3 regions of the Pseudomonas sp. NY15372 genome follow, and region 2 is predicted to be linked to each of the others. Evidence: predicted binding sites of a transcription regulator. Region 2 holds the regulator's gene; each other region holds the start of a gene.

Region 1 (10,021 bases), on a different contig from region 2:
CCAACAGCACATTGAGGCTGAGGATGTCGTTGGACACCAGCAGCTCGGTCGCCGAAGTGGCGGTCTGGATGGTCAGGCTCTGGCCGAGGGCGTCTGCCTGTTCGTGCATGGCCTGCCGGAACTGCAGGCCCATGACGCAGGCATAGATCACCAGCGCCAGGGCCACCAGGAATATATTGGTGCTGGCGATGCGCAGGGCCAGGGGAACGCGACGCTGGCTGAGGGCTCGGAAGATCATCACGAAGAAATTATCAGGTTTGACGGGCGTGGGCCGGTTCACAGAGCGCGGCTCTTTATGGCGAAAAAGGTGTTGCGCAGTATAGCGAGCCGTGTTTTGTCGGCAAAGTATCGATGGTGCCCGATCATCACGGAAAATCGGTAGAATGCGCATTTTTCATCGAAGTCGGAGCCCGGTCTTGCGCGAAATCGTCCTGATCAACATCACTGGTGAAGACCGTCCAGGTCTTACCGCGGCCCTTACCGGCGTCCTGGTCCAGGGCGGTGTGAGCATTCTCGACATCGGCCTGGCAGTGATGCACGGTACCTTGTCCTTCGGCATCCTGGTCGACATTCCGGACAACGAAGTGGCCACCAACCTGCTGCAGAGCGTACAGGCCAAGGCCCACGAGCTGAACCTGCAGGCCCGCTACACGCCGATTTCCGAGGCCGACTACCAACATTGGGCCGACAGCCAGGGCGAGGCGCGCCATATCGTCACCCTGCTCAGCCGCAAGGTGACGCCCGAGCAGCTGCAGCGGGTGAGCGCGGTGATCAGCCAGTACGGCCTGACCATCGAGCGCATCGAGCGCCTGTCCTCGCGCGTGGCGCTGGATGCTCCGGTCGAGAAGAGCAAGGCCAGCCTCGAGATTTCCGTGCGTGGCGAACCGAGCGACGCCCAGGCCCTGCGCGCCGACTTCTTCGCCTTGGCCGAGGCGCTGGACATCGACATCGCCTTCCAGAAAGACGACCTGTTCCGCCGCAATCGCCGCCTGGCGGTATTCGACATGGATTCGACGCTGATCGAGGCCGAGGTGATCGATGAGCTGGCAAAGGCTGCCGGGGTGGGCGAGCAGGTGGCAGCGATCACCGAGCGCGCCATGCGTGGCGAGCTGGATTTCCGTGCCAGCTTCAAGGAGCGCATGGCCCTGCTCAAGGGGTTGGACGTTGGTGTGCTGGATGAGATCGGCACTTCCCTGCGCCTGACCGAGGGGGCCGAGCACCTGTTCGCCGAACTCAAGCGCCTGGGCTACAAGACGGCCATCCTCTCCGGTGGTTTCTCTTATTTCGCCAAGCAGGTGCAGGCGCGCCTGGGCATCGACTATGTATTCGCCAACGAGCTGGAAGTGGTCGACGGCAAGGTGACCGGCGTTGCGGTCGAGCCGATCGTCGATGCCCAACGCAAGGCCGAGCTGCTGCAGCAGTTGGCTGGCGAAGAGGGCTTGCAGCTGGAGCAGACCATCGCCGTGGGCGATGGCGCCAACGACCTGCCGATGCTGTCCCTGGCCGGCCTGGGCGTGGCGTTCCGTGCCAAGCCGCTGGTGCGCCAGTCGGCCAAGCAGGCGATTTCGACCCTGGGGCTGGACGGTGTGCTGTATCTGCTGGGCATGCGCGATCGCGACGCCCGTAGCTGAAGGTTCGGCGGGAGGGCTTCGGCGATTTGAAATCGAGCGCGCGGCGCTCGATTTCACGGGCGCCGAAACCCTCGCGCCAAGCACTTAGCCCTGGGCAGGTTGCGCCAGCAACTCACCCATGCGCACCGCCGAACCTGCGCCCAGGCTCTCGGCCCACTTCACCTGCTCGGGCCCGAACAGGACGATGGCAGTCGATCCCAGCTTGAAGCGGCCCAGTTCCGCGCCTTTTTCCAGGTGGATCGGTGCACGGCTGCCTTCGTCGTAGCGGAAGGTCTTCACTTCACGCTTGGGTGGTGTGACCAGGCCGGCCCACACCGTTTCGATCGACGCGACGATCATCGCCCCGACCAGCACCACAGCCATCGGCCCGCGTTCGGTATCGAACAGGCACACCACCCGCTCGTTACGAGCGAACAGCTCGGGCACGTTCTCGGCGGTGGTCTGGTTGACCGAGAACAACCGCCCCGGCACATAGACCATTTCGCGCAGGGTACCGGCCAGCGGCATGTGCACGCGGTGGTAGTCCTTGGGCGACAGGTAGATGGTAGCGAACTCCCCGCCCATGAACGGCGCAGCCATCAGCGGGTCGCCGCCCAGCAGCTCCAGGGCGCTGAAGCTGTGGCCCTTGGCCTGGAAGATGCGGCCATGCTCGATCGGGCCGAGCTGGCTGACTGCACCGTCGGCCGGGCAGAGGATGGCCCCCGGGGTTTCGTCCAGCGGGCGTGCGCCTGGCTTGAGGGCGCGAGTGAAGAAGGCGTTGAAGTGCTCGTAGGCGGTCAGGTCCTCGACCAGCGCCTCGGACATGTTCACCTGGTAGCGCTTGGCGAACCAGGCGGTGAAGGCATTCTTGAACCAGCGCGCGCGGCATTCGGCGACGCAGCCGGCCAGCCGCGACAGCAGGTGGTGCGGCAGCAGGTACTGGCTGATGATGAACAAGCGGGATTTCATTGGGTTTCCTTGGGAATTCAAACTTCTACAGGCGTGTCCGGGTGGTTGCCCCATTCGCCCCAGGAGCCGGCGTAGGCCTTGACCCGCGGGTAGCCCAGGGCCTTGGCCACCAGGTAGGTGAAGCCGGAACGGTGGTGGGTCTGGCAGTGGGTGATCACTTCCTTGTCCGGGGTGATGCCCAATTGTTGGAGGATCTCTGGCATGTCCTGGCGGATGCGTAGGTGGTCGTTCAGATCCATGCCGGCGGTCCACTCGAAGTTGACCGCGCCAGGGATATGCCCACCCTTGGCCGCCAGCACCTTCTCGCCGCGGTACTCGCCTGGGCTGCGGGCGTCCCAGATGGCCAGGTCGGCAGCGCCCAGGCGGCTTTGCACATACTCGCGGGTGGCGGTGGGCTCCGGGTGCACTTGCAGGCTGACCGGGCCGCCGACGTTGGCGGGTACATCGGTGGAGAGCTTGTCTGCCGGCCAGGCCTGGATGCCACCGTTGAGGTAGTGGTAGCCCTTGTGCCCGATGACATCGAGCAGCCAGATGAAGCGCCCGGCCCAGCCGCCGCCCTCATCGTCGTACACCACGTAGACCGCATCGTCGCGGTGGCCGAGCTCGCCGAAGAGCTTTTCCAGATCGGCGCGGGCCGGCAGCAGGCCTGGCGCGGGGGGCTGGCCCAGCTGGGTGCGCTTGGGGTCGACGAAACGCGCTCCGGGGACGTGCCCGCTGCCATAGCGGTTGGCGCTGGTCAGGTCGACCAGGATCAGCTGTGGCGAACCCAGGCGCGGCAGCAGGTCGGCCGGTTCGATCACCAGGGGCAAGCCGGAAAAGTCAGTCATCCACGGTCTCCAGGGTGGAATTGAGGGAGCGATTGTAGCGCAAGGCTCAGGCGTTGCGGTTGGCAAAGGCGGCCAGGGCGCGCTCGGTGCATTGCGCGGTCTTGCCGAAGGCTTGCACGCTGACGTCGGCAAGGGGTTTGCCGCCCTGGTCGGCGATCACCAGCATCACCACTTGGCCATTGACCGCCAGCGAACGCAACAGCACATGCTCGCTGCCGATAGCCGCCCACAGCTGGGCTGGCAGCAAGGCCGAGAACCGGGCATGGTTGTCTGGAGTCAGGCGCAGTTGTGCCGTCTGGGTCATCAGGCGCTGCAGCAACTTGCTGCCCGCCAGTGGCAGCACCAGGGCTGCGGCTTCCTTCGGCAGGCCGGCGGTCTGTTGCACGCGCAGGGATTCGGTGCCTTTGTCCAGGGTCAGCAGGATCACCCGTTGCATGCCGCAGGCCAGCAGGGCGTCGCGGGCCAGAGTGCACAGGTGCAGGCTTGTGCCGAACGGGCTGGGCTGGGCCAGCAGTTCGCCACAGAGCGTGCGCCAATGCGCCAAGTCCTGGCTGGTGGGCGGTGGCGGCTCGAGCATGTCCGGGTGCGGCCGGCGTTGCTGCCAGGGCCAGATCAGCGCCTCGGCAGGGTGGAACAGGGCATGACGGGCATGGTGGCGGGCGCTGGCGGCGGCTTGCTGGTGGACCTGTTGTTGCACATCGTCGAGTGATGTCTGCAGGTACAGGGCGGTCAGCAGTTGCCAGCGCAGCAGGTGCGGGTTGTCCCAGCCCACCTGGGCGGCCAGCGCCAGGCCGTTGGCCAGCAGCACGGTATTGGCCGGCTGGTTGAACCAGCGGCGCAATCCGGGTTCGTCGTCCAGGCGTTGCTGCTGGGTGAGGCTGTCCTGCTCACGGGCGATAGCCAGCACCTGGGCCAGTTGCTCGCGTTCGTCGAGCAGCAGGCGATAGCCCTGGGTCACCCATTCCGGCAGGCGCCAGTGTTCGGCAACGGCCTGGCACAGCTGCATGATGCGCACGCCGAACAGTGCGTGCTCGACTTCGGCGGCGTCCTCACCTTTGTGGATGACCCGCAGCTCCCAGGTATCGAGCAGCTTGGGAAAGGCCTGGGCCATGGGCCACAGCGGCGACAGGAACAGCAGGCTGCCCCAGTGGATCTCCTGCCACAGCCGCGCCAGGCGGCTGGCGAACAGGCCGCTGGCCTGTTGCGTGGCGTGCTGGCTGATCAGCAGGAACTGGCGCAGTACCGGGGGGATGTCCTGGCCCGGCACCGCGGGCAGGCGTGCCAGCAGGCTGGCGCTGCGCGCCAGGCCCAGACGGTTGAGGGCGATTTCCAGGCTTTCGGCGGGCTCGGCCTGGCTGGCGTTGGCCGGGTGGTTGGCTTCGCGCATCACCGACAGCACCAAGGCGGGGCTGTCTTGCATCAGTTCGGCGATGTCTCGCAACGAGCGGCGGCTGTCGTTGATGGCCGACAACACCCGGTCATGGCTCTCCTTGGGCACCGGTAGGCGGATGCCGTCGAGCAGCTTAACCCAGGCATCGAGCGTACGCGGAATCTGGCTTTGCACCTTAGCGTCCATTGGCATTTTGACATCAGTCCAAACTGGCTTTTCGTTATTTGTGGCTATAGTCTGGCGCAGTTCTGCCGATAAGTAGAAGAAGAGTTTCAAAGCTCCCGTCCTTCATCCCGACCACGACAGCAAGTGCCCTGAACCTATGGCTAAAATTATCGGCATCATCGTCGTATTCGCGAGCGTGCTCGGCGGATACGTACTTTCCCACGGCAAGATCGCGGCATTGATCCAGCCGTTCGAAGTGCTGATCATCGGCGGTGCGGCCTTCGGTGCGTTCCTTCAGGCCAACCCCGGTCACATGACCATGCATGTGATCAAGAAGTCGCTGAAGATGTTCGGCACCCGTTTCACCCACACCTTCTACCTGGAGGTGCTGGGCCTGGTCTACGAGATCCTCAACAAGAGCCGTCGCGAAGGCATGATGGCCATCGAGGGCGACATCGAAGAGCCTGCAGCCAGCCCGATCTTCGCCAAGTACCCGGCCGTGCTGGGCGACGAGCGCATGACGGCGTTCATCTGCGACTACCTGCGCATCATGTCCACCGGCAACATGGCGCCCCATGAGCTCGAAGGGCTGTTCGACATGGAGCTGCTGAACATGAAGGAAGAGCTCGAGCACCCTTCCCATGCGGTGACCGGCATTGCCGACGGTATGCCAGGGTTCGGTATCGTTGCGGCGGTACTGGGGATCGTGGTCACGATGGCTTCGCTGGGCGACGGTGACCAGAAATCCATCGGCCTGCACGTAGGTGCGGCACTGGTGGGGACCTTCTTCGGTATTCTCGCTGCCTATGGTTTCTTCGGCCCGCTGGCCAATGCCCTGCGTCATGATGCCAAGGAAGAGCTCAATGTGTACGAAGCCATCAAGGCTTCGTTGGTGGCCTCAGCTTCCGGTATGCCGCCATCGCTGGCGGTGGAATTTGGACGCAAGGTGTTGTACCCCAAGCACCGCCCCAGCTTCGCCGAGCTGGAACAAGCGGTCCGCGGTCGCTAAGCCATGGAAAACAACCAGCCCATCATCGTCAAACGCGTCAAACGCTTTGGCGACGGCCACCATGGCGGTGCCTGGAAGATCGCCTTCGCCGACTTCGCCACGGCGATGATGGCGTTCTTCCTGGTGCTCTGGCTGCTGTCCACGGCAACGCCCGAGCAGAAGATCGCCATCGCCGGCTACTTCAAGGACCCGATCGGCTTCTCAGAGAGCGGCACACCCTACGTCATCGACCTGGGCGGCTCGCCGCAGCTGGCGCCGGAGAAGACCATCAACCCCGAGGAAAAGTCCGAGCCGACGCCGAACACCAGCATCCAGCTGGACAAGGACCAAGTCGAGACTTTGGCCGACCAGGTCGAGCGGGAGCGCCTGGAGCTGTTGCTGCAGGAACTGCAGAACAAGGTCGAGGAAAACCCCCAGCTGCAGAAGTTCAAGGACCAGATCCTGTTCGAGATCACCCAGGACGGCCTGCGTATCCAGATCATGGATGCCGAGAACCGGCCGATGTTCGACCTGGGCAGCGCGCGCCTGCAGCCTTATTTCGAAGACATCCTGTTGGCCATGGCCGACACCATCAAGGCAGTACCGAACAAGATCAGCATCAGTGGCCATACCGATGCCAAGCCTTACGCCGGTACCGGCGAGTTCGGCAACTGGGAGCTGTCCGCCAGCCGCGCTAACGCAGCGCGCCGGGCGTTGGTGGCCGGCGGGTACCCGGACGACCAGGTGGCGCGGGTGGTCGGTTATGCCTCGTCGTCGCTGTTCGACCGCAAGGACCCGTTCAACCCGGTCAACCGCCGCATCGATATCATCGTCCTGACCAAGAAGGCACAGCGTGACATCGAGGGCGAGCAGAGCGCGCCCCCGGCGCCGACACCCGCCGAGCCGGCCCCGCCGGGCGCCGCGGCACCGGCAGCGCCTGCCGAGGGCGACAGTGCCCAGGCGCCGATGCAGCCGCGGGAGCTGCGCCAGAAGCTGAACATCTTCGAGGATGGCGTGCTGAAGATGGACGACGCCCAGGAGTGATGTCCGTGGCGGCCCATCGCGGGACAAGCCCGCTCCCACAGAGACAGCACTGGCCGCTTGTTCTCTGTGCGACAGCGCAGCCCAAAGGGCTGGGTTATCTCCCACAAGGCCCCGGATGGCCGCGCAACACCTTGAGCGGCCTTGCGCCGCGATGGGCCGCAAAGCGGCCCCATTCACTGGATCAATAGCTGTCCTGCGGCAAGCTGGCGATGATCGAGCGGTAGCTGTTCATCCGCTGCGGCGTGACGCGCCCATCTTCCAAGGCCTGGAGCAAGGCACACCCAGGCTCCCGGGCATGCTTGCAATCGCGGAAGCGGCAGTGGCCGATCAGGTCGCGAAACTCGATGAACCCGGCTTCGACGTCATCACGGCTGACATGGCCCAGGCCGAATTCCCGGATGCCCGGCGAGTCGATCAGGTCGCCGCCATTGGGGAAGTGATAGAGGCGCGCGGTGGTGGTGGTGTGCGTGCCCTGGCCGGACCACTCGGACAGGTCGCCTACACGGGTCTGTACCTCGGGCAGCAGGCTGTTGACCAGCGACGACTTGCCCACGCCCGACTGGCCGACGAACACGCTGATATGCGTATCGAGCATCTGCTGAAGGCGTTGCATGCCATCGCCTTGGTGGGCCGAAACCTCCAGCAGTGGGTAGCCGAGGTCGCGGTACACCGCCAGCAGGGCCTCGATGGTCGGGCCGTTGTGCTCGTTGATCAGGTCGGCCTTGTTCAACAGCAGCAACGGGCGGATGCCCGCGTGCTCGGCGGCCACCAGGTAGCGGTCGATCAGGTTGGCCTGGGGCTCGGGCGCCGGGGCGAAGACGATGACGATCAAATCGACATTGGCCGCCACTGGCTTGAGCTGGCCATGGTTGTTCGGGCGGCACAGCTCGGCGGTGCGTGGCATCTGCGCGACGATCACGCCGTTGCCTTGGTTGCCAGCACGCCACACCACGCGGTCACCGGTGACCAGCGCCGGCAGGTTGGCCCGCAAATGGCACCGGAACACCTGGCCCGCCGCTTCGCCATCCTGGGCCTCGACCTCCACCTGCACGCCGAAATGGGCGATCACCAACCCCAGCTGTTCAGGGCCAAGGTCGCCACCCTCCAGTTCCTGCAGGGCATGTTGTTCGCGTTTGGCGGCGCGAGCGGCGCGCTCGCCCTGGATTTTTTCGATGCGCCAGTTCTGGCGGCGGTTGAGCTGGCGTTTGGCCATGAATGTTCCGTATCGGCGGGGCAGGAAGAAAACGGCTGGCAGTTTAGCACGGCCCGGCGCGGACACTTCCGCTGGCGTTTGCGGCACGAAGGCCCGCGCCTAGTGTCCTGTCTCGGAAATAAGCTGTTCACTTTGGGCGGCGTCTTGGGCGCTCGGCCGGCGTTGCCACTCCTCGCCATAGCCCTGCTATGACTCGTCGCGGCGCCTTGGCCGAACACCCAAGCCACTCGCCAAAAGAGAACGTATTTCCGAGACAGGACACTAGGCTAATATGACGGCCTATTCGAGGAGTCCCTTCATGCAGAACCCACAGAACCTGATCTGGATCGATCTGGAAATGACCGGCCTGGATCCGGACAACGACGTCATCATCGAGATGGCGACCATCGTCACCGACAGTGAGCTGAACACCCTGGCCGAGGGCCCGGTGATCGCCATCCACCACAGCGACGAAGTGCTGGCGCGCATGGACGAGTGGAACACCCGCACCCACGGCGCCTCGGGCCTGACCCAGCGCGTGCGCGAGAGCCGCATCGACATGGCCGAAGCCGAGGCGCAGACCCTGGCCTTCCTCGAGCAGTGGGTACCCAAGGGCAAGTCGCCGATCTGCGGCAACAGCATCTGCCAGGACCGCCGTTTCCTCTATCGGCACATGCCCCGCCTCGAAGGCTTCTTCCACTACCGCAACCTGGACGTTTCCACCCTCAAGGAACTGGCCGCGCGTTGGGCGCCGCACGTGCGCGACAGCTTCAAGAAGGGTGGTACCCACCTGGCCCTGGACGATATCCGTGAGTCGATCGCTGAGCTGCGCCACTACCGCGAGCACTTCATCAAGGCGTAGGCCCAGGTTGGCGCTCGAGGTACATGGCTAGAAGCCTTGGGAGTGGGTAGACTGCGCGCCTTTTTCCGCACGGACACGCACCATGTTGTTGATGCTCTACCTTGTCGCCATCACTGCTGAAGCCATGACCGGTGCGCTCTCTGCGGGGCGTCGCGGCATGGACTGGTTCGGCGTTGTGCTGATCGCCTGCGTCACCGCCCTGGGCGGCGGGTCGGTGCGTGACGTGCTGCTGGGGCATTACCCGCTGACCTGGGTGAAGCACCCCGAGTACCTGGTGCTGACCAGCTTCGCGGCGCTGCTGACCATCTTCATCGCGCCGCTGATGCGCCATCTACGTTCGTTGTTCCTGGTGCTCGACGCCCTGGGGCTGGTGGCCTTCACCCTGATCGGCTGCATGACGGCCCTGGAGATGGGGCAGGGTATGCTGGTGGCGTCGATCAGTGGGGTGATCACCGGAGTATTCGGCGGCATTCTGCGGGATATCTTCTGCAACGATATTCCCCTGGTGTTCCGCCGCGAGCTGTATGCCAGCGTGTCGTTCGCCGCAGCCTGGTTCTACCTGGGGTGCGTGTACTTCAAGGTACCGGCCGAGCAGGCCACGCTGTTGACCTTGTTCGGCGGGTTTCTGGTGCGCCTGCTGGCGATCCGCTTCCATTGGGAAATGCCCAAGTTCCACTACAACGACCAGCAATGACTACGGCCTTCGGGCTCTATCGCCGGCAAGCCGGCTCCCACAGGGGGGGCGGCGGTCCCACAAGACCTGCAAAATCAAATAGTTGTGCGGTGTTCTATGGGAGCCGGCTTGCCGGCGATTGGGGCGGCTCAGCTACGCGGGTGTTTTTCATGCTGCGCCAACGCCCACTCCACATGTTCGCGTACCAGCTCCGACGGGTGCTCGCGCCGCGCGCGCAAGGCTTCCACCACGGGGATGCTGGTCGGCGCATTCCCAAGCCCTACCGCCAGGTTGCGCAGCC
Region 2 (10,021 bases):
TTGCCCGAGATCGACCCGTTAAGCCTGCGCGGCGTGCTGCTGTGTGGGGAGCAGATCATCGTCGGTGCGTTGTTCGGCTTTGCGTTGCAGTTGTTGTTCCAGGCCTTCGTCGTGGCCGGGCAGATCATCGCGGTGCAAATGGGCATGGCCTTCGCGTCCATGGTCGACCCGGCCAACGGGGTCAACGTGGCGGTAGTCAGCCAGTTCATGACCATGCTGGTGAGCATTCTGTTCCTGGTGATGAATGGCCACCTGGTGGTGTTCGAGGTGCTGACCGAAAGCTTCACCACCTTGCCGGTGGGCAACGCCCTGGTGGTCAATCATTTCTGGGAAATGGCCGGGCGCCTGGGTTGGGTGTTCGGCGCCGGGCTGTTGCTGATCCTGCCGGCGATCACGGCGCTTTTGGTGGTCAACATCGCCTTCGGCGTGATGACCCGGGCGGCACCGCAACTGAACATCTTCTCCATCGGCTTCCCGCTGACCCTGGTGCTGGGCATGGGCATCTTCTGGGTCGGCCTTGCCGATGTACTTTCCCATTACCAGGCATTGGCCAGCGAAGCGCTGCAATGGCTGCGTGAACTGGCACGGGCGCGCTGATCATGGCAGAGAGCGAAAGCGGTCAGGACAAGACAGAAGAACCCACCGACAAACGCAAGCGCGATGCGCGCGAAAAAGGTGAGATCGCCCGTTCCAAGGAGCTCAACACCGTGGCGGTGACCCTGGCGGGCGCTGGCGGTTTGTTGGCGTTCGGTGGCTACCTCGGGGAGACGTTGCTGGACCTGATGCGCCTGAACTTCAGCCTGCCCCGCGAAGTGCTGGTGGATGAAAGCGCCATGGGCGTGTTCCTGCTCACCTCTGGCAAGATGGCGATCTGGGCGGTGCAGCCGGTCTTGATCCTGTTGTTCGTGATTGCTCTCCTCGCACCGGTTGCCCTGGGCGGGTTCCTGTTCTCCGGGAGCCTGTTGCAGCCGAAGTTCAGCCGCATGAACCCGTTGTCGGGGATCAAGCGCATGTTCTCGATGAACTCGTTGACCGAGTTACTCAAGGCCCTGGCCAAGTTCTTCGTGATTCTCGTGGTGGCCCTGCTGGTGCTGGCCAATGACCGCCAGGCGCTGCTGGCAATCGCCAACGAACCAATGGAGCAGGCCATCATCCACAGTGCCCAGGTGGTGGGCTGGAGTGCGTTGTGGATGGCGGCCGGTTTGCTGTTGATCGCTGCGGTGGATGTGCCGTTCCAGCTGTGGCAGACGCACAAGAAGCTGAAGATGACCAAGCAGGAAGTCCGCGACGAGTACAAGGACTCGGAGGGCAAGCCTGAGGTCAAGCAGCGCATCCGCCAATTGCAGCGGGAGGTGTCGCAGCGCCGGATGATGGCCGCGGTACCGGATGCCGATGTGATCATCACCAACCCCACCCATTATGCCGTGGCACTCAAGTACGACCCGGAGAAGGGCGGGGCGGCGCCGTTGCTGCTGGCCAAGGGGACCGACTTCATTGCCCTGAAGATCCGCGAGATCGGCGTCGAGCATAAGGTGCAGATTCTCGAGTCGCCGGCCTTGGCGCGGGCGATCTACTACTCCACGGAGCTCGAGCAGGAGATTCCGGCGGGGCTGTACTTGGCAGTGGCGCAGGTGCTGGCCTATGTGTTCCAGATTCGCCAGTACCGGGCGGGCAAGGGCAAGGCGCCGGAACCGCTCAAGCCTGATTTGCCGATTCCGCCTGATTTGCGGCGGGATAGCTGAGGGGCGGCAGGGTATAGGGCGGTAGGGCGTCAGCGCCGTCCAGCGCCGCCCGCGCGGCGCTGGATTTCATTGGCGCCGATTATTTCAAGACGAATCTCAACTGCCTTCAATCCAAAGTTGGAAGGCTTCTTGCAAAGCCACCGCCAAACCGTCCAATTGCGTCAAAGTTTTGCTTCATAGAGGACTCCCGGTGGATCGCACCCAGCTCATCAACAGCGCCCGAAACAACCTGGCCGGCCTCGGTCGGGGCAACATCGGCGTGCCGCTGTTGCTGTTGGTGATGATGGCAATGATGATGTTGCCCATCCCTCCGTTCCTGCTCGACGTCTTCTTCACCTTCAACATCGCCCTGTCGATCGTCGTCCTGCTGGTGTGCGTCTACGCCTTGCGCCCGCTGGACTTCGCCGCGTTCCCCACCATCCTGCTGGTGGCCACGCTGCTGCGCCTGGCGCTGAACGTCGCCTCCACGCGCGTGGTCATGCTTCATGGCCACGAAGGTCACCAGGCCGCGGGCAAGGTGATCCAGGCCTTCGGTGAGGTGGTGATCGGCGGTAACTACGTCGTTGGTGCCGTGGTCTTCGCCATTTTGATGATCATCAACTTCGTCGTGGTGACCAAGGGTGCCGGCCGTATCTCCGAGGTCAGTGCGCGCTTTACCCTCGACGCCATGCCCGGCAAGCAGATGGCCATCGATGCCGACCTCAACGCCGGCCTGATCGACCAGGGGCAGGCCAAGGCCCGCCGCGCCGAGGTCGCCCAGGAAGCCGAGTTCTACGGCTCCATGGACGGCGCCAGCAAGTTCGTGCGTGGCGACGCCATCGCCGGCCTGTTGATCCTGTTCATCAACCTGATCGGCGGCATGCTCATCGGCATGCTGCAGCATGGCATGCCCGCAGGCGAGGCCGGCAAGGTGTATGCGCTGCTGACCATCGGTGACGGTTTGGTGGCGCAGCTGCCATCACTGCTGCTGTCCACCGCTGCCGCGATCATGGTCACCCGTGCCTCCAGTTCCGAGGACATGGGCAAGCTGATCAATCGGCAGATGTTCGACTCGCCCAAAGCCCTGGCGGTTTCGGCTGCACTGATGATCGTCATGGGCCTGGTCCCGGGCATGCCCCACGTCGCCTTCCTCGGCCTTGGCGGGTTGGCCGCCGGTGGCGCCTACCTGGTCTGGCGCAAACAGCAGCAGGCCAAGCTCAGGGCCCAGGAAGAAGCGCAGCGCCAGCAGGACCTGCTGCCCTCACCGCAGCGCGCGTTGGAAACCAAGGAGCTGGGCTGGGATGACGTGACGCCCATCGACATGATCGGCCTGGAAGTAGGCTATCGCCTGATCCCGCTGGTCGATCGCAACCAGGGCGGGCAGTTGCTGGCGCGGATCAAGGGCGTGCGCAAGAAACTGTCCCAGGACCTGGGTTTCCTCATGCCTACCGTGCACATCCGCGACAACCTCGACTTGCAGCCCAGTGCCTACCGCCTGACGCTGATGGGGGTGATCCTCGCCGAAGCCGAGATCTATCCGGACCGCGAGCTGGCCATCAACCCCGGCCAGGTGTTCGGCACGCTCAACGGCATCGCCGCGCGCGACCCGGCGTTCGGCCTGGAGGCCGTGTGGATCGATGTCGGTCAGCGCGCCCAGGCGCAGTCGTTGGGCTACACAGTGGTCGATGCCAGTACCGTGGTGGCTACCCACCTCAACCAGATCCTGCAGAAGCACTGCCATGAACTGATCGGCCATGAAGAGGTCCAGCAATTGTTGCAGGTGCTGGCCAAGGGTTCGCCTAAACTTGCTGAAGAACTGGTGCCGGGTGTCATTTCCTTGTCGGGCTTGCTCAAGGTCCTGCAGGCGCTGCTGTCCGAGCAGGTTCCGGTACGTGACATCCGCAGTATCGCCGAGGCGATCGCCAACAATGCGGGCAAGAGTCAAGATACCGCCGCGCTGGTCGCGGCAGTGCGCGTCGGATTGTGTCGCGCCATCGTGCAAAGCATTGTCGGCGTTGAGTCGGAGCTTCCTGTGATTACCTTGGAACCAAGGTTGGAACAGATCTTGCTCAATAGTCTGCAAAGGGCCGGGCAAGGCCAGGAAGACGGTGTTCTCCTGGAGCCGAGCATGGCCGAGAAGCTGCAGCGCTCGTTGATCGAGGCGGCTCAGCGCCAGGAAATGCAAGGCCTGCCGGCCATCCTCCTGGTTGCCGGCCCGATCCGCGCCATGCTGTCGCGATTCGGCCGCCTGGCTGTACCGAATTTGCATGTTCTGGCGTATCAGGAAATACCTGACAACAAGCAAGTCACCATCGTTGCCACCGTGGGCCCCAATGGCTGAGGTAGTGGGTTATGCAAGTTAAGCGTTTTTTCGCCGCCGATATGCGTCAGGCCATGAAGCTGGTCCGCGATGAGCTGGGCGCCGACGCCGCCATCATCGGCAACCGGCGCATCGCCGGCGGTGTCGAGTTGACGGCCGCGCTGGACTACAAGCTGTCCGCCCTGGCCCCGCGTGTGCCGAACATCGAGCTCGAGGACGAACTGCGCAAAACCCAGTCGCGCATCGCCACCGCACAGGCCGAGCTGAGCAGCCGCCACGAAGGCGACGAGGGCAACCGGCAATTGTTTGCCGGCCTCTCGCTGACCGCCTCCGAACCGCTGGTCGAGCCCCATGTCGATGCGCCTGTCCCGGCTGCCGCGCCTGCGCCCGCGCCGGTCGACCCGCGCCTGTTCGATGCTATGCGCTCGGAGCTCTCGGGCCTGCGCGAACTGCTCGAAGTGCAGCTCGGATCCCTGGCCTGGAACCAGCTGCAGGGCAACAAGCCGCAGCAGGCCAACCTTTGGCGCCGCCTGCAGCGCATCGGTTTGTCGGGCCCCATCGCCCGCGAAGTGCTCGAACTGACCGGCGAGATCGAAGCGCCTCGCCAGGCCTGGCGCATGGTCCTGGCGCACCTGGCGCGGATGATCCAGGTACCCGAGGTGGAGCCGCTCGAGGAGGGCGGGGTGATCGCCATGGTCGGCCCGGCCGGCATGGGCAAGACCACCACCCTGGCCAAGCTCGCCGCGCGCTATGTGCTCAAGTACGGCGCCCAGCAACTGGCGCTGGTGAGCATGGACAGCTTCCGCATCGGTGCCCAGGAGCAGCTCAAGACCCTGGGCAGGATCCTCAATGTGCCGGTGACCTATGTCGACCCCGGCCAGTCCCTGGCCCAGGCTCTGGAGCCACTGCTGCGCAAGCGTGTGGTGCTGATCGATACCGCGGGTCTTCAGGCCAGCGACCCGGCCCTGCGCATGCAGCTGGAGACCCTCGCCGGGCGCGGCATCGCCGCCAGGAACTACCTGGTGCTGGCGACCACCAGCCAGAAGCAGGTGCTCACCGCCGCCTACCACAGCTACAAGCGTTGTGGCCTGGCCGGGTGCATCCTGACCAAGCTAGATGAAACGGCCAGCCTCGGTGAAGTACTGAGCCTTGCCATCAGTCATGAATTGCCAGTGGCCTATCTGACCGACGGGCCGCGTATTCCTGACGATCTGCAGTTGCCGCGCAAGCACCAGTTGGTCAGCCGCGCGGTCAGTGTGCAGTTGCAGGACGAGCCCAGCGAGGAGGCAATGGCCGACATGTTCGCTGATCTCTACCACAACCCTGGCAAACGTGCGGGTTGACGAATGGACATCGCAAAGTACCTACACGAAAGGGGCGCTGTTCGACCCCTTGTGTGGCCTGGGCCCCGAGACAAGGTAAAGAACAAACATGGGTAGCATGCATCCCGTACAGGTGATCGCCGTGACCGGCGGCAAAGGCGGCGTCGGCAAGACCAACGTTTCAGTTAACCTGTCCCTGGCCCTGGCTGACCTGGGGCGGCGGGTCATGCTGCTGGATGCCGACCTGGGCCTGGCCAATGTCGACGTATTGCTGGGCCTTTCGCCCAAGCGCACCCTGGCCGATGTCATCGAGGGGCGTTGCGAACTGCGCGACGTGCTGCTGCAGGGACCGGCAGGCGTACGCATCGTGCCGGCGGCCTCCGGTACCCAGAGCATGGTGCACCTGGCGCCGGCGCAGCATGCCGGCCTGATCCAGGCATTCAGCGAAATCGGCGACAACCTCGACGTGCTGGTGATCGACACCGCCGCCGGGATCGGCGATTCGGTGGTCAGCTTCGTCCGAGCCGCCCAGGAGGTGCTGCTGGTGGTGTGCGACGAGCCTACGTCCATCACCGATGCCTATGCCCTGATCAAGCTGCTCAACCGTGACTACGGCATGAATCGCTTCCGCGTTCTGGCCAACATGGCGCAGAGCCCGCAGGAAGGGCGCAACCTGTTTGCCAAGTTGACCAAGGTCACGGATCGGTTCCTGGACGTCGCCCTACAATACGTCGGTGCCGTGCCTTACGACGAATGCGTGCGCAAGGCGGTGCAGAAGCAGCGGGCGGTCTATGAGGCCTTCCCTCGGTCCAAGTGTGCATTGGCCTTCAAGGCCATCGCGCAGAAGGTCGACAGCTGGCCGCTGCCTGCCAACCCGCGCGGGCACCTTGAGTTCTTCGTCGAGCGCCTGGTGCAACCCACCAGTGCAGGGCCGGTACTATGAATGCAAGTGGTTACAAGATGTACAGCAGGGCGGCGCGCGATGCCCAGTATGAACTGGTCGAGCGTTATGCCCCGCTGGTCAAGCGCATCGCCTATCACCTGCTGGCACGCTTGCCGGCCAACGTGCAGGTCGAGGACCTGATCCAGGCGGGCATGATCGGCCTGCTGGAAGTGGCCAACAAGTACGACGCCAGCAAGGGCGCCAGCTTCGAGACCTACGCCGGCATCCGCATCCGTGGCGCCATGCTCGACGAGGTGCGCAAGGGGGATTGGGCGCCGCGTTCGGTGCACCGCAATACCCGCATGGTCAGCGATGCGATCCGTGCCGTTGAAGCCAGAACCGGTCGTGACGCTAAAGATCATGAAGTTGCTGCCGAACTCCAATTGAGTCTCGATGATTATTACGGGATCTTGAACGACACCCTGGGCAGTCGCCTGTTCAGCTTCGACGACCTATTGCAGGACGGCGAACACGAAGGGCTGCACGAGGATGGCGCCAGCGGCCAGCAGGAGCCGGCGCGGGACCTGGAGGACGAGCGCTTCCAGGCCGCCCTGGCCGAGGCGATCGCCAACCTGCCGGAGCGCGAACGCCTGGTCCTGGCGCTGTACTACGACGAGGAGCTGAACCTCAAGGAAATCGGTGAGGTGCTTGGGGTCAGCGAGTCGCGCGTCAGCCAGCTGCATAGCCAGTGCGCGGCGCGCCTGCGCAGCCGCCTGGGAGAATGGCGCGCGCGTTGAGCCAGGGTTCGCCGCAGTCGTTGTACGTTGTACCGAATTGATTGAATGCGCGCTCGGGGGGCCGGGCGCGTTAAAGACTGCTTGGAGGTCTAATTGAACAAAGACATGAAAATCCTCATCGTTGACGACTTCTCGACGATGCGGCGGATCATCAAGAACCTGTTGCGTGACCTGGGCTTCACCAACACCGAAGAAGCCGACGACGGCACCACGGCGCTGCCGATGCTGGAAAACGGCCATTACGACTTCCTCGTGACCGACTGGAACATGCCTGGCATGTCCGGCATCGACCTGCTGCGCAAGGTCCGCGCCCACGACCGTCTCAAGGGCATGCCAGTGCTGATGGTCACCGCCGAAGCCAAGCGTGACCAGATCATCGAAGCCGCCCAGGCCGGGGTCAACGGCTACGTGGTCAAGCCTTTCACGGCCCAGGTGCTCAAGGAAAAGATCGAGAAGATCTTCGAACGCGTCAACGGCTGAGTCACGTCAGGGGGCGCCATGGAGCAAATGAATACATCGCTCGGGGAGTTCGAGACGACCCTGAAGAAGCATGCCCAGGAACTGGTCGAGAGCCTCGAGCGCGGCCGGTTCGGCGAGGCGGTGCAGCTGATTCACCAGCTGAACCAGACCCGCGACCGTGGCCTGTACCAGGAAGTCGGCAAGCTCACCCGCGAGCTGCACAGTGCAATCGTCAGCTTCCAGATCGACCCGCGCATGCCGCAGGCCGAGGAAGTCTCGCAGATCACCGACGCCACTGAACGCCTGTCCTATGTGGTCAAGCTGACCGAGGGCGCGGCCAACCGGACGATGGACCTGGTCGAGGCCGGCACCCCGGTGCTCAACGACCTGGTGGCCGAGGCCCAGAGCCTGAGTGCCGACTGGCAGCGCTTCATGCGCCGCGAAGTCGCAGCGCCCGAGTTTCGCGAGCTGGTCAAGCGCGTCGACAGTTTCCTGACGCACAGTGCCGAGGGTAATCGCAAGGTCGCCGGCCACCTCAACGATATCCTCCTGGCGCAGGACTATCAGGACCTGACCGGCCAGGTGATCAAGCGCGTGACCGCGCTGGTCACCGAGGTGGAAAGCAACCTGCTCAAGCTGGTGCTGATGGCCAGCCAGGTGGACCGTTTTGCCGGTATCGAACACGACCACCAGCAACTGCGCGCTGAAAAAGATCAAGAAAAACATCCGACTCGGGGTGAAGGTCCGCAGATTCATGCCGATAAGCGTGAAGATGTCGTGTCCGGTCAGGACGACGTCGACGATTTGCTGTCCAGCCTGGGTTTTTAAGGAGCACGTTCAATGAGCTTCGGCGCCGATGAAGAAATCCTCCAGGATTTCCTGGTAGAGGCCGGCGAAATCCTCGAGCAATTGTCCGAGCAGCTGGTCGAGCTGGAAAGCCGACCCGAAGATGCCGACTTGCTCAACGCGATCTTCCGTGGTTTTCACACTGTAAAAGGGGGCGCCGGTTTCCTTCAGCTCAACGAGCTGGTGGAGTGCTGTCATATCGCCGAGAACGTGTTCGACATCCTGCGCAAAGGTGAGCGCCGGGTCGATGCGGAACTGATGGACGTGGTCCTCGAAGCGCTGGACACGGTCAACAGCATGTTCGGCCAGGTGCGCGAGCGCAGCGACATCACCCCGGCCACGCCAGAGCTGCTGGCGGCCTTGTCGCGCCTGGCTGAGCCTGCCGGTGCCGACAGCGCCGCGCCCGTCGTCGAGGCGCCGGTGGCGGCCGTGGCCGAAGCGCCAGCGGCCGAGCCGGACATCACCGACAGCGAATTCGAGCAGTTGCTCGATTCCCTCGACGCGGTCAAGGCCCAGGCAGAGGCCGCCGAGCAGATGCAGGGTGAGGTCGTGGGCGGCGAGGGTGACGAGATCAGCGACGCCGAATTCGAATCGCTGCTCGACCAACTGCATGGCAAGGGCCAGTTCTCCCCTGAAGTCGTGGCCGCCACCCCGGCGAGCAGTACTTCGGCGCCTGCGGCATCCGACGAAATCACCGACGACGAATTCGAAGCGCTGCTCGATCAACTGCACGGCAAAGGCACCTTCGCCGCCGATGCGCTGGCGTCTGCGAGCGCGTCTGGCGCCCCGGCAGCACCCGCCGAGGCGGGCGGCGAGCACATCACCGATCATGAATTCGAAGCCCTGTTGGACCAACTGCACGGCAAGGGCAAATTCTCCAGCGATGCGCTGGCCACCCAGGCGCCTGACGCACCTGCCGCTGTGGCCAGCGCCGCACCGACCAAGGCCGACAGCAAACCGGCTGCCAAGCCTGAGTCGGCCCCGGCCGCGAAACCTGCCGCCGCCAAGCCCACTGCCCCGACCCGTGCCGCGGCCCCGGCGGCCGACAAGCCGGTGGTCAGCGAGGCGGAAACCACCGTGCGGGTCGACACCGCGCGCCTGGACGAGATCATGAACATGGTCGGCGAGCTGGTGCTGGTGCGTAACCGCCTGGTGCGCCTGGGCCTGAACAGCGGCGACGAGGCCATGTCCAAGGCTGTGTCCAACCTCGACGTGGTCACCGCCGATCTGCAGACCGCAGTCATGAAGACCCGCATGCAGCCGATCAAGAAGGTCTTCGGCCGCTTCCCGCGTCTGGTCCGCGACCTGGCCCGCCAGCTCAAGAAGGAAATCAACCTGGAGCTGGTCGGCGAAGAGACCGACCTGGACAAGAACCTCGTCGAAGCCTTGGCCGACCCACTGGTGCACTTGGTGCGCAACGCCGTCGACCATGGCATCGAGATGCCCGACGAGCGCGAAGCCTCTGGCAAGGCGCGCACCGGCCATGTGGTGTTGTCCGCCGAGCAGGAGGGTGACCACATCCTGTTGTCGATTTCCGACGACGGCAAGGGCATGGACCCGAACGTGCTGCGTGCCAAGGCGGTGGAAAAGGGCCTGATGGACAAGGACGCCGCCGAGCGCCTGAGCGAGTCGGACTGCTACAACCTGATCTTCGCCCCCGGCTTCTCCACCAA
Region 3 (10,021 bases), on a different contig from region 2:
GAAATGCGCCTGGATTTCGCCGCTGAGCCAACTTTTGCCGCTGGACTCCGGCCCACACAGCACCAAGACCTTCATGCCGGGGCCAATGCCGGGTCACGGCGCCATTGCAGCCAGCCACGCACGGCGATCAGGGTGAACAGCGCGTAGAGCGCCGCGGTGAGATAAAGGCCCTTGTAGAGGAACAACCCAACGAAGACGACGTCCAGCACCACCCAAAGTGCCCAGCACTGCACGCGCTTTTGCGCCATCCACACCTGCGCCACCAGGCTGAAGCCGGTCAGGGCCGCATCGAGCCAGGGTTGTGCCGCGTCGGTCCAGTGCGCCATGGCGGCGCCCAGGCCAAGGCTCGCCAGCAGGCCCACGCCCAGGCCGGTGAACACGTGCCCGGTCGCCAGGCTGGAAACCTGGCGTGCGTCTTCCACATGGTCAGGGCGGGTCCACTGCCACCAGCCGTATAGCTGCAGCACGGCGTAGACCAGTTGCAGGAGCATGTCGGAATACAACTTCACTTCGTAGAAGATCCAGCTGTAGAGCAGCACCATCACCAGGCCGATCGGCCAGCACCAGGGGTTCTGCTTGACCGTGAGCCACACGGCGATGACGCCGAGTACGGCGGCGAAGAGTTCGAGGCCGGACATCGGCGATCCTTGGGCAAAGGTTGAGGGCGCGATTGTAGCCTGTAGGGCAGGGAAGCTGTAGGGGTACCTCCAGGCGTTGTGGTTAAACTGGCGGGGCTTGCCCCGCGATTGGGCCGGCCCTGGTAGCGCAATTAAATGGCAAGGGCGGCGCCGGCTACGAGCGAGCGGTACGGTCACACCCGGAACTGGTGCAGCAGCTGCTCCAACTCCTCGCTCAACCGCGCCAGGGAGGCGCCGGCGTCGCTGGATTGGCGCGCCGCGTCGGCGGTTTGTTGCGACAGGCCGGCGGTCTCCAGCACGTTGCGATTGATCTCTTCTACCACATGGGCCTGCTGCAGCGTGGCGCTGGCGATCGAGGCATTGAGGGCGGTGAGGTTGTGCAGCGCCTGGCTGATGGCATCCAGGCTGGTACCCGCCTCGCGGGCCTGTTCGACGGTCTGGCGCGAGGCTTCGCTGCTGGTGCCAATGGCCCTGACCGCCGCCTCAGACTGGCCTTGCAGGTGCTCGATCATGGCCTGGATCTCGGCGGTCGACTGTGCAGTGCGCTGGGCCAGCAGCCGCACCTCGTCGGCAACCACGGCAAACCCGCGGCCCTGTTCGCCGGCGCGGGCCGCCTCGATGGCGGCGTTGAGCGCGAGCAGGTTGGTCTGCTCGGCAATCGAGCGGATCACTTCCAGTACGCCGCCGATCCGCGTGCTGTGCCCGGCCAGCTCGCCGATCACCTGCACGGCTTGGTCGATGGTGCTGGACAGTCGGTCGATCTGCTGCAGGCTGCCATGGATCGCCTGCTGGCCATGGTCGACCTGGCGCTGCGCCGCCTGCATTTCGCTGGCGGCCTGCTCGGCGGTCTTGGCCACGTCCTGCACGGCATAGGTGACTTCGTTGACCGCCGTGGCCACCTGGTCCATCTGCAACGATTGCTGGGCACTGCGCGCCTGGGCCTGGCCTGCGTTGTCGCCCACATGCCCGGCCGATCGGGCCAGGGCATGGGCTGCGCCCTGTAGTTGGCCGACTACGCCTTGCAGCTTGCCGTTGAAACGGTTGAAATGCTCGCCCAGGCGGGTGACCTCGTCACGCCCATGGGTATCCAGACGGCGGGTGAGGTCGCTCTCGCCGCTGGCGATGGTGGCCATGGCCTGCACCGCCTCCTGCAATGGACGGGCGATGCTGCGGGCGATCAGCACGACCAATAGCGCCATCAACAGGGCGATGCCAAGCCCCACCAGGGAGGCATCGCGCACCTGGCGCGTGAACTCGGCCTGCACGTCATCGACATACACGCCCGAACCGATGATCCAGCCCCAGGGCTTGAACAGCTGGATGTAGGACGTCTTGGCCACCGGCTCGCTGGCGCCGGGCTTGGGCCAGCGGTAGTCCACCGGGCCTGCGCCCTGGCTGCGCGCCAGGCTTGCCATCTCGTTGAACACGGCGAAACCGTCGGGGTCACGGATGCCGGAAAGGTCCTGGCCGTCGAGCTTGGGGTTGGTCGGGTGCATGACCATTCTGGGCGCCAGGTCATTGATCCAGAAGTAGTCGTCCTTGTCGTAACGCAGGCTGCGCACAGTCTGCAGGGCCTGCTGCTGGGCAGCCTCGCGAGTGAGCGTACCGGCTGCCTCCAGGCCTTGGTAGTAAGCCAGCACGCCGGCGGCAGTCTGCACTACGTGCCGGGTCTTCTCGGCCTTGGCCTGATACAGGTCGCCATGGAGCTGGCGCAGCATCAGCAGGGCGAAGGCCACCAGCATGCCCACCGAGACCAGCAGGATCAGCGACAGGCGCCGGCTGATCGACATCGACCTCAAGGTCTTCATCAAAGGTACTCCCCGTTGTTCTTGTTATCAGGTGCATCCAAGCATGCCGGGGCCGATGCGGCACAGTCGACCAAGGGCTAAGTGCCGGGCCAGACCTTTCGTGTCGCATCTGACGCGAGCCATCGACAGGCTGCTCTGATAGGATCTCGGCCGCGCAAGATGAAACCTTTAGGTATCTGGGCCTTTTCCGCTGGCATTGGCCCCGTCGTGGCTGTAAAACGGCCGGGCCTTCGCGGCAACCATATGTAAATCAAGAACAAGGGGCCTGTACGCAGCAGCGCCTCATCGGGGGAACAATGGATTTTTGGAGTGCCTTTCAGGCAATCATCTTAGGGATCGTCGAAGGTTTGACGGAGTTTCTGCCCATCTCCAGCACCGGGCACCAGATCATCGTCGCCGATCTGATCGACTTCGGTGGCGAGCGAGCCATGGCCTTCAACATCATCATCCAGCTCGGCGCGATTCTCGCCGTGGTTTGGGAGTTCCGGCGCAAGATCTTCGACGTGGTGCTGGGGCTGTCCAGCCAGCCGACGGCGCGCCGATTCACGGCTAACCTGCTGATCGCCTTCTTCCCGGCGGTGATCCTGGGCGTGCTGTTCGCCGACCTGATTCACGAATACCTGTTCAACCCGGTCACCGTGGCGGCAGCTTTGGTGGTGGGTGGGGTGATCATGCTGTGGGCTGAGCGTCGCGAGCACCGCATCGAGGTCGATCACGTCGATGACATGCGCTGGAGCCATGCCCTGAAGATCGGTTTCGTGCAGTGTCTGGCGATGATCCCTGGCACCTCGCGCTCCGGCTCTACCATCATCGGTGGCCTGCTGTTCGGTCTGTCGCGTAAGGCAGCGACCGAATTCTCGTTCTTCCTGGCCATGCCGACCATGGTGGGGGCGGCAGTATACTCGGGCTACAAATACCGCGACCTGTTCCAGCCGGGCGACCTGCCGGTGTTCGCGATCGGTTTCGTGGTGTCGTTCATCTTCGCCATGATCGCCGTGCGGGGCCTGCTCAAGTTCATCGCCAACCACAGCTATGCGGCCTTTGCCTGGTATCGCATCGTCTTCGGCCTGTTGATCCTGGCGACCTGGCAGTTCGGCTGGGTCAACTGGGCCACGGCACACGGCTGATATGGCACGCACCCAGACCGCGCCTCGCCGTGGCGGCGAACGCACTCAGGAGGGCGTTCGCAACCTGGGCCTAAAGCTGCTGGTACTTGCCGGACTGTGCCTGCTGCCGCTGGCAGGGGCGGTGCATATGGCCTGGAGCGGGCAGTCCTGGCTGCCCCTGGCGTTGTACCCGGCGGTGAGCCTGGTTAGCCTGATGTTGTATTGGCAAGACAAGCAACAAGCCCGGACCGGAGCCTGGCGCACGCCGGAAAAGGTGCTGCATGCCAGCGAGCTGTGTGGCGGTTGGCCAGGCGCGTTGCTGGCCCAGCAGCTGTTCCGGCATAAGACGCGCAAGGTGTCGTATCAGCTGACATTCTCGGGCATCGTGGCGGTGCACCAGGTGTTCTGGGTTGACCACTTGCTGTTGGGTGGGCGCTGGATGGGTGGGGTGCTGGGCGGCCTCTGAGAGGTAGCACGGGCAGGCCCAATCCGCGAGGCAAGTCGCCCCCAATGACCGACCGGCCTTTGCCTTTGCCTTTGCTTCTGCTTGCGATGCGCGATGGTCCAGGCGCCGCCAAACGCGACGTCAGGAGGCCGGATGCAGGAGCCAGCGGCTTTTGCCTACTTTTGCCCAAGAGCAAAAGTAGGTCGCCGTAAAGGCGAAAAGGTGAGTGAGCGCCGCCATGGCGAATGGATATTTCGCTATTTCAATGCAGTCGATAAATTGTTGGTTTTGACGTAAGCGCAAAGTCCATTTGCGATGGCGACGCTTATTCACCTTTCCGCCCTTACGGCGGGTCACTTTTTGTCAAACGCGACAAAAAGTAACCAAAAAACGCTGGCTCCTGCATCCGGCCCCTGCGCTGCGCTCCGGGGTTCCCTCGCTCCAGCCTTGCTCCGGCGGGGCGCGGCGAAGGGCCATCCATGGCCCTGCGCCGCTTGCCAGGCATCCATGCCTGGCACCCACCTGCGCAAGGCTTCCACTCGGCCTCCTGACGTCGCGTTTGGCGGCGCCTGGGCTATCGCGTATCACAAGCAAAGGCAACAGAAGGGCTGCTTGGTAGGATCATGTCACTGTGCTGTTGTGATCAGAATCTTGGCTGCCTTTGCCTTAATGATTGGGGCCGCTACGCGCCCCATCGCGGCACAGGCCGCTCCTACAGGATCACGCAAACCTTGCCTCTGGCGGGTTGCCTGTGGGAGCGGGCTTGCCCCGCGATGGGCTGCGTAGCAGCCCCGATGAAATGTCCCAAAATTAACCGACTGGCCTTTGCCTTTGCCTTTGCCTTTGCTTGCGATGCGCGATAGTCCAGGCGCCGCCAAACGCGACGTCAGGAGGCCGAGTGGAGGCATTACGGAGGTGGGTGCCGGGCATGGATGCCCGGCAAGCGGCGCAGGGCCATGGATGGCCCTTCGCCGCGTCCCACCGGGAGTAATGCCGGAGCGAGGGAACCCCGGAGCGAAGCGCAGGGGCCGGATGCAGGAGCCAGCGGCTTTTGCCTACTTTTGCCCAAGAGCAAAAGTAGGTCGCCGTAAAGGCGAAAAGGTGAGTGAGCGCCGCCATGGCGAATGGATGTTTCGCCATTTTCAATGCAGTCGATTTTTTGAAACTGCTGGTTTTGACATAAGCGGAAAGTCCATTTGCGATGGCGACGCTGAGTCACCTTTGCGCCCTTACGGCGGGTCACTTTTTGTCAGACGCGACAAAAAGTAACCAAAAAACGCTGGCTCCTGCATCCGGCCCCTGCGCTTCGCTTCGGGGTTCCCTCGCTCCAGCCTCCTGACGTCGCGTTTGGCGGCGCCTGGGCTATCGCGCCTGACGAGCAACAGAATCAAGCCGCCTTGCGCAGCGCCTCGATCAGCTCGCCCTTGCGCATGGTCGAACGCCCGGAGATATTGCGCTTGCGCGCCCGGTCCAGCAGTTCGGACTTGGTCATGTCCTCCAGCTGCTGACCTGGTCGCGGCACGCCGCGGCGGGTGGCGGCGGCGCGCTTGGCAGAGGATTCGCGGGCCTTTTCCTTGGCCTGGGGGCTTTTCTTCTGCCCCGAGCCACCCTTGCGCTCACCACCGCCGGACTGCTTGTTGACGGTGGCCCAGGCGCGGGACTCGGCCTCGTCCTTGGACACGCCCTTGGCCTCGTAGCTTTCCTCGATGTGCTCGGCCTTGCGTTTCTGCTTGTCGGTGTACTTGTCTTTGTCTCCACGTGGCATGGCGGCTCTCTCCTTTGCAGTGAAAAACAGCGCGTCTACTACGGGGGAACCCTAGCCGCACACCAACGTTCCGAAACCGCGACCGGAGGTCAGTGAGTCTGCCAGATGCCGTCCTTGCGTTCGCAGTCGGTGCGGGCCTGGGCCAGGCTCGGGGTGTCGTAGTAGTAGGTGATCACCCGCGCATCCTTGGGCACGGCCGGCTTGGTCGATGGCTCGTCGCGGCCGGCGGCATTAGGGTTGGCCAACGATTCCTGGGTCAGCGGTGCAATGCAGCTGCCAACGCTGCCATCGGCACAGCGGGCTACCTTGTGCTTCTGGGTGTTGATCATGTCCTTGCTCTCATTGCTGCACGACCAGGCGATGGCCTCGACGGGCATGTTGCCGTAGCTGTAGCAGGTCCGTCGCTCCACGGGTTTGACCGCGTCGCTGGAGGAGCGGGTGAGGACTTCGCAGGCCTCGGCCAAGGCCTGGGTACTGACCAGGCTGCCGAGCAACAGCAGCAGGATGGGAAAACGCATCGGACACCTCCCGGCCATTACGGCCTTCGTCAGGTCTTGCGCAATGCGGCCTTGCCACGCTGGCGCATGGCCCTGGCACGTTTCTCCAGGACCAGGTAGACCACCAGCGCCAACAGCAAGGGGATCAGGTAGTAGAGGGTACGGTAGCCCAGCAGCGCAGCCACCAGGCTGCCCTGGCCGATCTGGCCATGGAGCAGGGCGAGGAACACCGCCTCGAGCACGCCGAGCCCGGCGGGAATGTGTGCCACCACGCCGGCCACGCAACTGATCAGCAGAATGCCGAGGATCGAGGGGTAGAACAGCTCGTGGGGCAGCAGCCAATGGATCAGCGCCGCCATCAGCGCCCAATTGCTCGCACCCAGGGCCACCTGGCACAGCGCCAGGTGCAGCGAGGGCAGGGTGAGTTCATGGCCGCGCAGGCTCCAGGTGCGACGCTTGGCGAAGGCGCATGCCAGCAGGTAGCCCAGGGCGAACACCAGCAACAGTACACCGATCAACCGCAGGCCGGTGGCGCCCACCGCCCAGGTTTTGGGCAGTTCGACCAGGCCCAGGGCAAACACCGTGCCGGCTAGCAGCATATAGCCGACCCAGTTGGTCAAAAGACCCAGAGTGAGGATGCGGGTGATGGTCGGCGTATCCAGGCCCAGGCGGCCGTACAACCGGTAGCGCAAGGCAACGCCGCCCACCCAGGTGGTGAAATTGAGGTTGAAGGCGTAGCACACGAACGCCACTGGCAATACCTGGCGAGCTGGCAGGTGGTGGCCGGTGTAGGCGCGGCCGAGCAGATCGTAGCTGGCGAAGGTCAGATAGCTGGCGAACGCCAGCACCAAGCCGATGACCAGGGTGCCGGGCCTGTAGGCCAGCAACGACTGGCGCACCTCGTTCCAGTCCAAGTTGCGCGCCAGCAGGTACAGCAAGGTCGGGATCAGCACCAGGAACAACAGGGTCATCAGGCGTTTGCCCCAGGCGCGCCAAGATGTGTGCTTCATCAGGTCTTGCCCTCGTGATAGGCGCGGGTTTCCTGCTCGCTGGGGCTCAGCGACTGCAGGACCTGGCGGTGGGCAGGGAACCAGCCGGCGATCCGCGGGAAATGGCGAATCACGTGGAAGCACAGGAAGATCAGCGGCGCCCGCCACCAATAGCCACGCACCATGCGTTCCAGGGTGACGGCCTTGCATTGCTCGGTGGCCAGCTGGTTCAGGTGCGCGTAAAGCGTCTGGTTGAAAGCACGGTCGCGGATCAGCAAATTGGCTTCGAGGTTGAACGACAGGCTCAAAGGGTCGAGGTTGCTCGAACCGACCGTGGCCCACTGGTCGTCCACCAGCGCGACCTTGCCGTGCAATGGGCGCTGGCAGTATTCATGAATGCGCACACCGTCACGCAGCAGGTAGTTGTACAGCAGCCGCGACAATGCCCGGACCCAGCGCATGTCCGGTTGGCCCTGGAGGATCAGCACCACCTCCACGCCTCGGCGGGCGGCGTTGCGCAGTTCGCGCATCAGGCGGTAGCCGGGGAAGAAATAGGCGTTGGCCACCACGATACGTTGGCGGGCCAGGCGGAAACCTTCCAGGTAATAGGCTTCGATGTCGTTGCGATGGCGGCCGTTGTCGCGCTCCACCAGCACCGCACAAGCCGAACCGCAGGGCTCGGTCACAGGCCGTACCTGGCTGGGCGGCTCCAGCACCGGGGCCAGCAGGCGGCGGCTGGTGGCATGCACCTGGGCCACCACCGGCCCGCATACCTCCACGGCGTAGTCCTGCTTGGCCATGGGGCCGAAGTCGCCCAGGTGGTCGGCGCTGTAGTTGATGCCGCCAATGAACGCGCGCTCGCCGTCGATCACCACGATCTTGCGATGCAGGCGCCGGAACAGGTTGGTACGCATGCCCACCAGGCGTGGCTGCGGGTCGAAGGCGTGGAAGCGGATACCGGCGTCGGTCATGGCGCAGATGAAGGCATCCGGCAGGTCGGCGGTACCGTAGCCATCGGCGGCCACCTCGACCCTTACGCCTCGCCGGGCGGCATCGATCAACACCTGCTGCAACTGCTGGCCGACCTTGTCGTCGTAGATGATGAACGTCTCGAGCAGGATCTCCTCGCGCGCCTGGGCCATGGCTTCGAACACGCGCGGATAGTACTGCTCGCCATTGATCAGCAACTCGACATGGTTGCCGTCCACCCAGGGCCGGTTCATAGGCTGATCTCCGCGGCCAACGGTGCATGGTCGGACAGGTGCGACCACGGGTACTTGGACAGCACCTGGACCCTGCCGGGCATGGCGTTGCGCAGGTAGATGCGGTCCAGGCGCAGCAAGGGCAGGCGCGCCGGGAAGCTGCGCGCTGGCGTGCCCAGGCGTTCGCCGAAGGCCTCGACCAGGCGCTCGGATAGCACCGCGTCGGCCTTCAGGCGCCAGTCGTTGAAGTCGCCGGCGACGATCACCGGCGCATCGGCCGGCAGGCTGTCGAGCAGCTCCAGCAGCAGGCGGACCTGGGCCTGGCGGTGCGCTTCACGCAAGCCCAGGTGCACGCACACCGCATGCAACTGGTCGTGGCCCGGCACCTCGAGGCGGCAATGCAGCAGACCACGCTGTTCGTTGCCGGCGATCGAGACGTCGAGGTTGTGGTATTCGGCGATAGGGAATTTGGACAGCAGGGCATTGCCATGGTCACCGTGGGGGTAGACTGCGTTGCGGCCATAGGCGAACTGCGGCCACATGGTGTCGGCGAGAAACTCGTATTGCGGCGTCTGTGGCCAGGCTGGATGACGCTGCGCGTGCATCTGGTGGCTGCCGTGCACCTCCTGGAGGAACACCAGGTCTGCCCCGGTGGCCCGAACCGCCTCGCGCAGCTCGGGGAGGATGAAGCGCCGGTTGAACAGGGTGAAGCCCTTGTGCACGTTGATCGTCAGCACGTTCAGGCGGTGCACCGCGGTGATCTTGTCGATGATGCATCGGGGAGCTGGCATGGTCTTGTTCACAGTTCGACCTCCGGTTCCACTCCGGGCTCGGTGACCAGCTCGCCCGCGAGGTTGAGTTTCTCCAGCAGGCGGCGGGCATCGTAGGGGGCGTGGACTTTCTGGTCATTGTCGAAGTAGCAGTAGACGTCGCGCGAGGCGCGCTTGGGTGCCGCACGCTGAACGATCAGTTCAGCGTCGTCGGACTGGCCGCCCTGGCTCCAGGCCAGGATGCGCCCCTTCCACCGGCGCAGGGCTCGGGCGGTATAGCCGCTGCTGTAGAGCTCGACGTCGCCGTGCAGGCGCATGTAGATGAAATCGGCGGTGACGTCCTCCACATAGGGCCATTTGCCGGCGCTGTCGGCCACCACCAGGGCGACCTTGTGCTTGCGCAGCAGCTCGACGAATTCGGCGCACAGGAAGCTCTCGTGGCGGATCTCCACGGCGTGGCGCAAGGCTGCATTGCCTTCGATATCGGTGCCGCCGTTGCCCCGCAGGCGTTCGGTACAGTGCTCGGCCAAGGTCCGGGCGGCTGCGCGGTCATGGGGCAGGCGTTCGAGGAAATCGGCAAAGCGCACCGCGTCGAACTTCATGCTGGGCGGGAACTGCCAGAGCACTGGGCCAAGCTTCTTGCCCAGCAGCAATGGGCCGGAGGCGAAGAAGTTGGCCAGGGGCTCCTCGATGTCCTTGAGCCGTCGCACGTGAGTGATGTAGCGCGGCGCCTTGACCGAGAAAACGAAGTCGTCCGGGGTTGCATCGCGCCATTGGCAATAGCGCCCCGGCGTCTGCAGG

The links. Region 2 encodes FliA, which starts transcription of late flagellar genes. Its sites were predicted from a motif close to CTAAAGTTTNNNNNNNNNNNGCCGNTAA; they were not measured.
Region 1: motA (flagellar motor stator protein MotA) is a predicted target of FliA. The motif match lies at 5,027-5,054, and genes of this name have one in related genera.
Region 3: ACNFG0_RS05865 (methyl-accepting chemotaxis protein) is a predicted target of FliA. The motif match lies at 2,590-2,617, and genes of this name have one in related genera.

What each region holds. Positions count from the first base shown of each region.
Region 1 is NZ_JBLUPY010000002.1:257,794-267,814, forward strand. Features, by position in the region: gene ACNFG0_RS02760 (histidine kinase) at 1-280, opposite strand, end outside; gene serB (phosphoserine phosphatase SerB) at 417-1,631, shown strand; gene asd (archaetidylserine decarboxylase) at 1,716-2,579, opposite strand; gene ACNFG0_RS02775 (rhodanese-like domain-containing protein) at 2,597-3,406, opposite strand; gene ACNFG0_RS02780 (HDOD domain-containing protein) at 3,453-4,988, opposite strand; gene motA (flagellar motor stator protein MotA) at 5,119-5,970, shown strand; gene motB (flagellar motor protein MotB) at 5,974-6,993, shown strand; gene rsgA (small ribosomal subunit biogenesis GTPase RsgA) at 7,175-8,206, opposite strand; gene orn (oligoribonuclease) at 8,505-9,047, shown strand; gene ACNFG0_RS02805 (trimeric intracellular cation channel family protein) at 9,130-9,741, shown strand; gene queG (tRNA epoxyqueuosine(34) reductase QueG) at 9,870-10,021, opposite strand, start outside.
Region 2 is NZ_JBLUPY010000006.1:44,127-54,147, forward strand. Features, by position in the region: gene fliR (flagellar biosynthetic protein FliR) at 1-597, shown strand, start outside; gene flhB (flagellar biosynthesis protein FlhB) at 600-1,742, shown strand; gene flhA (flagellar biosynthesis protein FlhA) at 1,933-4,062, shown strand; gene flhF (flagellar biosynthesis protein FlhF) at 4,074-5,384, shown strand; gene fleN (flagellar synthesis regulator FleN) at 5,473-6,306, shown strand; gene fliA (RNA polymerase sigma factor FliA) at 6,303-7,043, shown strand; gene ACNFG0_RS06855 (chemotaxis response regulator CheY) at 7,149-7,523, shown strand; gene ACNFG0_RS06860 (protein phosphatase CheZ) at 7,542-8,330, shown strand; gene ACNFG0_RS06865 (chemotaxis protein CheA) at 8,343-10,021, shown strand, end outside.
Region 3 is NZ_JBLUPY010000005.1:67,655-77,675, forward strand. Features, by position in the region: gene ACNFG0_RS05855 (AAA family ATPase) at 1-75, opposite strand, end outside; gene pnuC (nicotinamide riboside transporter PnuC) at 72-638, opposite strand; gene ACNFG0_RS05865 (methyl-accepting chemotaxis protein) at 812-2,446, opposite strand; gene ACNFG0_RS05870 (undecaprenyl-diphosphate phosphatase) at 2,743-3,573, shown strand; gene ACNFG0_RS05875 (DUF1294 domain-containing protein) at 3,575-4,018, shown strand; gene ACNFG0_RS05880 (hypothetical protein) at 4,139-4,330, opposite strand; gene ACNFG0_RS05885 (Rho termination factor N-terminal domain-containing protein) at 5,385-5,762, opposite strand; gene ACNFG0_RS05890 (hypothetical protein) at 5,852-6,280, opposite strand; gene ACNFG0_RS05895 (lysylphosphatidylglycerol synthase domain-containing protein) at 6,310-7,269, opposite strand; gene clsB (cardiolipin synthase ClsB) at 7,269-8,471, opposite strand; gene ACNFG0_RS05905 (endonuclease/exonuclease/phosphatase family protein) at 8,468-9,253, opposite strand; gene ACNFG0_RS05910 (DUF72 domain-containing protein) at 9,250-10,021, opposite strand, start outside.